DNA from 3 places in the Catenuloplanes niger genome. Region 1 is predicted to be linked to each of the others. Evidence: riboswitches for the same ligand, from Rfam matches in the RefSeq annotation. Region 1 holds a riboswitch; each other region holds the start of a gene.

Region 1 (2,256 bases):
CCGGCAGCTCGGGCGCGTCGGACGGGTCGATCAGCGACCAGTCCGCGTCCGCCTCGACCCGGCGCATGAACTCGTCCGGGATCCAGTTGGCCAGGTTCAGGTTGTGGGTGCGGCGGGACTCCTCGCCGGTGTTGTCCCGCAGCTCCAGGAACTCCTCCACGTCCGGGTGCCACGGCTCCAGGTAGACGCAGGCCGCGCCCTTGCGCCGGCCGCCCTGGTTGACCGCGGCCACGCCCGCGTCCAGCGTCTTCAAAAACGGCACGATCCCGTTCGACCGGCCGTTCGTGCCGCGGATCAGCGCGCCCCGGCCGCGTACCCGGGACCAGGAGATGCCGATCCCGCCGGAGAACTTCGACAGCTTCGCGACCTGGTGGTAGCGCTCGTAGATCGAGTCCAGTTCGTCGCGCGGCGAGTCGACCAGGAAGCACGACGACATCTGGGTGTGCCGGGTGCCGGAGTTGAACAGCGTCGGCGAGCTGGGCAGGTAGGCCAGGCCGGCCATCAGGCGGTAGAACCCGATCGCCTCGTCCACCGTCCGGGACAGGCCGCAGGCGACGCGCAGCAGCCAGTACTGCGGTGTCTCGACGACCCTGCGGGTGTGCGGGTGGCGCAGCAGGTAGCGGTCCGCGACCGTGCGCACCCCGAAGTACTCGAACCGCAGGTCGTTGGTCCTGTCGACGGCGGCGTCGAGCCGGTCCCGGTGCGCCGCCACGAACGCGGCGGTGGCGTCGCCGATCAGGCCCAGCGCGTGCCCCCGGCCGATCGACTCGGCGAACGTGCCGATGTCCTGCCCGGCGACCTCCTCCTCGACCGCCGTGATCAGCAGCCGGGCCGCGAGCCGGGAGTACTGCGGCTCCTCGCCGATCAGCTCCGCCGCGGTCCGGATCACGAGCTCGCCCAGCTCGTCCGTGGTCGCGCCGTCGTACAGGCCGCCGATCGTCCTGGTCGCCACGCGCAGCGGGTCGACCTCCCCCAGGTCCGCGACCCACCGCGCGACCGCCCGCACGATCCGGTCGGCGTCGACGGGTTCGAGCGCGCCGTCGCGCGTGCGTACCCGCGTCGGTGTTGGTGTTCGTGTGGTCCGCGCCGGTACCGCGGTCTCGGTGGCCGTCATCCTCATTCGCTCCTCGCGAGTCCGAATCCCTCGACAGGGTCCGGGGCCGCGCGGGCGCAGGCCACCACCGGGCACGCGTGGATCGCGGCCGCAGCGGCTGGTCGGCGTCGGCCGTCCCGCGCGGCCTCGGACCACCGCGCCTCCCCCGAGGGGCGACGCGGTGCGCTGGCAGGTCTTCGGACTCGCGGGCGTGACCGTGCCGGTCGCCTACCGGCCGTCGCTTCCCAGGCGCCTGTGACGACACCCAGTGCTTGTGACGGCTTTCGTTCCCACTCACCGCTGCGGGGCAGTCCCGGACTCACACCGGGTTCCCTCTTGCCTCGGACGCCACGTTTCCACGCCGCCCGAACCAGCTGCGTGCAACACCATATCTGGGTACGCGTCCCACGCAACCCACTAGATCTCGTGTCGGCGTGTCGGCAACAACACAGCCGATCACTCCGCGTCGACCGCCGTCCCCATCGCGGCGGCCGGAAGTGCTCTCATGAGCGACGGCCGGCACAGCGCGGCACCGGACAAGTTCGACGCGGTCCACCCGATGGCGGTGCGGGACGGGTTCATCGGCGTGACGCCGCCGTGGGTGGGGCGGCGGATGCGCTGCGGGCGGGCCGGGTTCGAGGTGATGTCCGTCGAGACGACGGACATCACCTCCGCGATCCGGGGCCGGCTCCGGCGGCCGATCGCGTCGCTCGAGCCGGCCTGGCGGCTGGACATGCCGATGGTCAGCGGGTGAAGCGCTCCCGGCGCACGGACGGGCGGCGGCCGCGGATGAAGCTGTGCTGCAGCGCGTCGATGATCATCTCGGCGGCCGACTCCGGCACCTCGACCAGGGAGAACCGGTCGGTGATCTGGATGGCGCCGATCTCGCGGGAGCTGATGCCGGACTCGCCGGCGATCGCGCCGACCAGGTCCTGCGGGCGCAGCCCGGCGCGCCGGCCGAGGCCGACGAACAGCCGGGTCACGCCGGCGTCCGACGAGGAGTCGCGCGCGGGCCGGCCGCCCTCCCGGCCGCCCGGCTGACCGTCGCGGTCCCGGCCGTGACCGCCGGTGCGGCCGTCCCGGTCCCAGTCCCGGCCACCGGCGCGGCCGTCCCGGTCACGGCCGCCCGGGCGGCCGTCGCGGTCGCGGGGGGTGCGCTCGCG
Region 2 (2,256 bases), 1.8 Mb from region 1:
GGGGCGGCGAGGAGGGCGGCGTCGAGCGCGTCGATCAGCGGACGCACGTCGATCAGGGTGGCGTCGTCGAGGCCGCTGAGCGGCGAGGCGACGATGTTGCGGGCGCGCTCGTGGGTGGCGGAGGGCAGCAGGCCGGCGTCGGCCAGCCGGACGCCGAGCTCGGCCTCGGCGCCGGGCGGGAGCGCGCGGAGCTGGAGATTGCCGCGTGAGGTCTGGTCGAGGTGGCCGTCGCCGAGGTCGCGGGCGGCGCGCGCCAGCACCCGGGCCTGGTCCGCGGTGAGCACGCCGCCGGGGATCCGCACCCTGGCCAGGCCACCGTCCGCGGCCGCGTGGACCTGCAGCGCGGTCGGGCAGGCGTCCGGGCCGGTACGCACCACGCCGCCGGGCACCGCGGCCGGCGCCGCCGGTGGCACGGTCCGGTGATCGGAAGCGGGAAGCGGGGACATGCGGCGGATACTACGGGTTGTCGCGGAGGCCGTTTCACCTTCGGCCGCCACAGCCCGACGTGCGTCACAACCGCATACACCGCACGCCGCCGATCCACACCGCTGCCGTAGGCGCGCGAACCGGCGGGATACAGGCGGAAATGCCGGGCGCCGAGCGCCCACACTCGAATTCCGCACGCCGGACGGCGCGATCGGGCGTCTCACACCCGATATTTCGGTATCCGGCCGTCTCGGCTCCCGCGGCGGCACGCACCCTGATTCGCGGAAGGCCGACCGGAGGCAAGGGCAGCATCACCACGCGGCCCTGGCGGCCCTGGCGGCCCTGGCGGCCCTCGCGGCCCTCGCGGCCCTCGCGGCCCTGGCGGCCCTCGCGGCGGGCCGCGGTGTCGTCGCGCGACGCCGGGCAGGCGCCCGCCGGGTGAACGCCCCGCCCGGCGGATGTCGCCCCGTCCGCCTCGCGAGACCCTGACGTCGGGAGCTCGGTGACGCGACGCCTTCGGCGCGGAGTGCCCGATGGGGACGGGTGCGGCCACCGTCGCGCGGCTCCGCGGCCCGGTGCCGAGGGCGAGCAAGATCACTGAGGGTGGCTTGACGGGTGGGTGGCGGGGTCGGGAGAGTGGGAGGGCTGCACAAGCGCGCGGCGACGGTGGAGGAAGTCCGGTGTGAGTCCGGCGCGGTCCCGCCACTGTCACCGGGGAGCGGACCCCAGCGAGACCACTGCCGAACCGTTCGGCGGGAAGGTTGGGGCGAGCATCGATCCGGGAGCCAGGAGACTCCGGTCGCCGCGACAACCGTCACGATCTGGGGCGCGGACCCCAGGGAGGAGCCCGCGGTGGCCCGCGTCCTGTTGCTGTCGACGTCCGACACCGACCTGCTCAGTGCCCGTGCCAGTGGCGCGGACTTCCGGCTGGCGAACCCGGCCCGGACCGCCGTGGAAGATCTTGACGGTCTGCTCGACGGCACGGAGCTGGTGGTGGTCCGGATCCTGGGCGGCTACCGGGCGTGGGAGGACGGGCTGGACGCGCTGCGGGCGCAGGCCCGCCCGGTCGTGGTGCTGGGTGGCGAGCAGGCGCCGGACGCGGAGCTGATGCGGCGGTCGACGGTCCCGCCGAACCTGGCGGCCGAGGCGCACATGTACCTGGCGCACGGCGGCCCGGCGAACCTGGCGGAGCTGCACCACTTCCTCAGCGACACGATCCTGCTGACCGGGCACGGGTTCGCGGCGCCGCAGCCGGCCCCGGCCTGGGGGCGCCTGGAGCGCCCGGCGACGGCGAACGAGAACGCGCCGAAGATCGCGATCCTGTACTACCGGGCGCACCACATGGCCGGGAACACCGGGTTCGTGCACGCGCTGGCGGACGCGGTCGAGGAGGCCGGCGGCGAGGCCCTGCCGATCTTCTGCGCGTCGCTGCGCAACCCCGGCGACGACCTGCTGGAGGCGCTGGGCCGGGCGGACGCGCTGATCGTGACCGTGCTGGCCGCGGGTGGTGCCGGCGGCGTGGTGCCGGCGGCCGCGCAGGCCGGCGGCGAGGACGACGCCTGGGACGTGGGCGCGCTGGCCGCGCTGGACGTGCCGATCCTGCAGGGGCTGTGCCTGACCAGCGACCGGGCCACCTGGGACGGCAACGACGACGGGCTGTCGCCGCTGGACGCGGCCACCCAGGTCGCGGTGCCGGAGTTCGACGGGCGGATCATCACGGTGCCGTTCTCGTTCAAGGAGACCGACGCCGACGGGCTGACCGTCTACGTGGCGGATCCGGAGCGGGCGCGGCGGGTCGCGGGCATCGCGTTCGGGCACGCGCGGCTGCGG
Region 3 (2,256 bases), 300 kb from region 1:
GCCCCGCCCCGCCGCAGCTGACCGCACACCCGGCACCGATCCGACCACGCACCAGCCGACCACGCCCCGACTGACAGCGCCCTCCGGCACCGAGCCGGCGGCCAACCCCGGCCGACACACCGCTGCCGACACCCCGGCCAGCACACCCCGGCCGACACACCGCGGCCGGCACCGAGCGGCGGGGCGAGCGGAGCAGGACCCGCGCGGGGACGGGCTCAGCCCGCCCCCGTGCTGCCGAGGCAGAGCCGGAAGGACCCGGGCGAACGGCGACCGGGGCGGGCCGGGCAACCGGCCTCGCCGGCTATCGCGGGGCGGGCTCGCTGTGGGTACCCCACCGGTCGTCGTGCCGGGCGAGGCGCAGGGGGCGGCGGTGGCGCCAGCCGTGGCGTTCGAGGTCGGGTGTGTCCTCGAGGTGGGTGACCGGGCCGACGCACAGCCAGGCGATCGGCCGGATGGTGGCCGGGATGCCGAGCAGGTCGCGGACGAACTCCTCGCGGTAGAACGACACCCAGCCGACGCCGAGCCGTTCCGCGGTCGCGGCCAGCCACAGGTTCTGCACGGCGAGGCAGGCGGAGTAGAGCCCGGCGTCCGCGATCGCGTGCCGTCCGAGCACGGCCGGGCCGCCCCGGTCCGGGTCGTAGGTGACCACGATCGACAGCGTCGACTCCAGCACGCCGTCGATCTTGATGCGGGCGAACCGGGCCGCCGCGTCCGCGTCCAGCGTGGCCGCGAACACCTCGCGCTCCCGGCGTACGTGGTCGTGGAACCCCTCCCGGGTCGCGCGGCCGCGGACGATCACGAAGTCCCACGGCTGGGACAGTCCCACGCTCGGTGCCGCGTGTGCGGCGCCGAGCACCCGGTCGAGCACGGCGTCCGGTACCGGTTCACCGGTGAACTGGCCGCGGACGTCCCGGCGACGGTGGATGATCTCGTACAGGTCATGGTTCACGGCAGGCTCCCGCTGCGGTCCGGCCCCGGGCATGCCGGGGTCATCAGGCGCGAGGCCGGTCTTCGGACTCCCGGATCGTCACCTCACCGCCCGCCTTCCCAGCCGGTCAGGGCCAGTGGCCGCGCGTACGCGCATGGGCGGCAGCTCCCCGGTCACCGCGGCGGGCCCGTGCCGGATTCACACCGGCTTCCCGATTCTCCCCGCCGTCGCCGGCCGGGCACCTCGCAACAAAGTTCGTGCCATCCGGCACCCTACCCGCCCGCGAGGACCAGATCACAAGCCCATCCGGCGGTACGTACGCGCGTGCGCCCTCCCCGGCCGGCGAAAGCACGCGAGCACTCAGATGACCACCCGCGCACCACGACCAGGGTGATCATTGACCGATGCGAAAGTGAGGTCGTCCGGCCCTCGCGACGACCTTTTCGCATCGGTCGATGATCGCCGCGGCACGCCGCCCAGCGGTGAGCGCGGGCGGGCCGGTGTGGGCCCGGGTGGTGACGTGATCTCGGGGGTGTGGCGGGCGGGTGACGCGGGTGGACATTAGGGTCGAGGCAAGACGTCCTCATGCGCGAAACCCGAGGAGACCGCCGTGTCTGTTCACCCCCGTGCCGGCCAGCCCGCGGAGCCGGGCGACCTGATCGATGTGGCGGAGTTGCTCGCCGCCTATCGCGACCGGCATCCGGATGTGAACGTGCCCGCGCAGCAGGTGGCGTTCGGGACGTCCGGCCATCGTGGGTCGTCGCTGAATTCCGCGTTCAACGAGGACCACATCGTGGCGATCAGCCAGGCGATCTGTGAGTACCGGGAGGAGCAGGGCGTCGACGGCCCGCTGTTCATCGGGCGGGACACGCACGCGCTGTCCGAGCCGGCCACGACAAGCGCGGTCGAGGTGTTCGCGGCGAACGGCGTGACCGTGCTGCTGGACAGCCGGGACGGGTTCACGCCGACGCCGGCGCTGTCGCATGCGATCCTGACCGCGAACCGCGGCCGGCGCACCGGGCTCGCGGACGGTGTGGTCGTCACGCCGTCGCACAACCCGCCGGCGGACGGCGGGTTCAAGTACAACCCGCCGAACGGCGGCCCGGCCGACACGGACGCCACGAAGTGGATCCAGGACCGGGCGAACGCGCTGATCGCGGACGGGCTGACCGGGGTGCGCCGGATGCCGTACGCGCGGGCGGTCAACGCGGACACCACCGGCCGGTACGACTATCTGGCCTCCTACGTGGACGACCTGCCGTCCGTGCTCGACCTGGACGCGGTGCGCGACGCGGGCGTGCGGATCGGCGCGGACCCGCTCGGCGGCG

What was found. Region 1 has a riboswitch for cobalamin ahead of J2S44_RS40405 (ribonucleoside-diphosphate reductase subunit alpha). Riboswitches for the same ligand answer to the same signal wherever they lie in the genome.
Region 2: another riboswitch for cobalamin. It lies ahead of cobN (cobaltochelatase subunit CobN); the one in region 1 lies ahead of J2S44_RS40405 (ribonucleoside-diphosphate reductase subunit alpha).
Region 3: another riboswitch for cobalamin. It lies ahead of bluB (5,6-dimethylbenzimidazole synthase); the one in region 1 lies ahead of J2S44_RS40405 (ribonucleoside-diphosphate reductase subunit alpha).

The regions. Positions count from the first base shown of each region.
Region 1 is NZ_JAVDYC010000001.1:9,206,066-9,208,321, reverse strand. It holds gene J2S44_RS40405 (ribonucleoside-diphosphate reductase subunit alpha) at 1-1,114, opposite strand, end outside; cobalamin riboswitch at 1,265-1,483, opposite strand; gene J2S44_RS40400 (hypothetical protein) at 1,599-1,847, shown strand; gene J2S44_RS40395 (DEAD/DEAH box helicase) at 1,837-2,256, opposite strand, start outside.
Region 2 is NZ_JAVDYC010000001.1:7,410,637-7,412,892, reverse strand. It holds gene J2S44_RS32380 (ferredoxin-like domain-containing protein) at 1-446, opposite strand, end outside; cobalamin riboswitch at 1,096-1,222, shown strand; gene cobN (cobaltochelatase subunit CobN) at 1,279-2,256, shown strand, end outside.
Region 3 is NZ_JAVDYC010000001.1:9,502,056-9,504,311, forward strand. It holds gene bluB (5,6-dimethylbenzimidazole synthase) at 302-949, opposite strand; cobalamin riboswitch at 986-1,189, opposite strand; gene pgm (phosphoglucomutase (alpha-D-glucose-1,6-bisphosphate-dependent)) at 1,539-2,256, shown strand, end outside.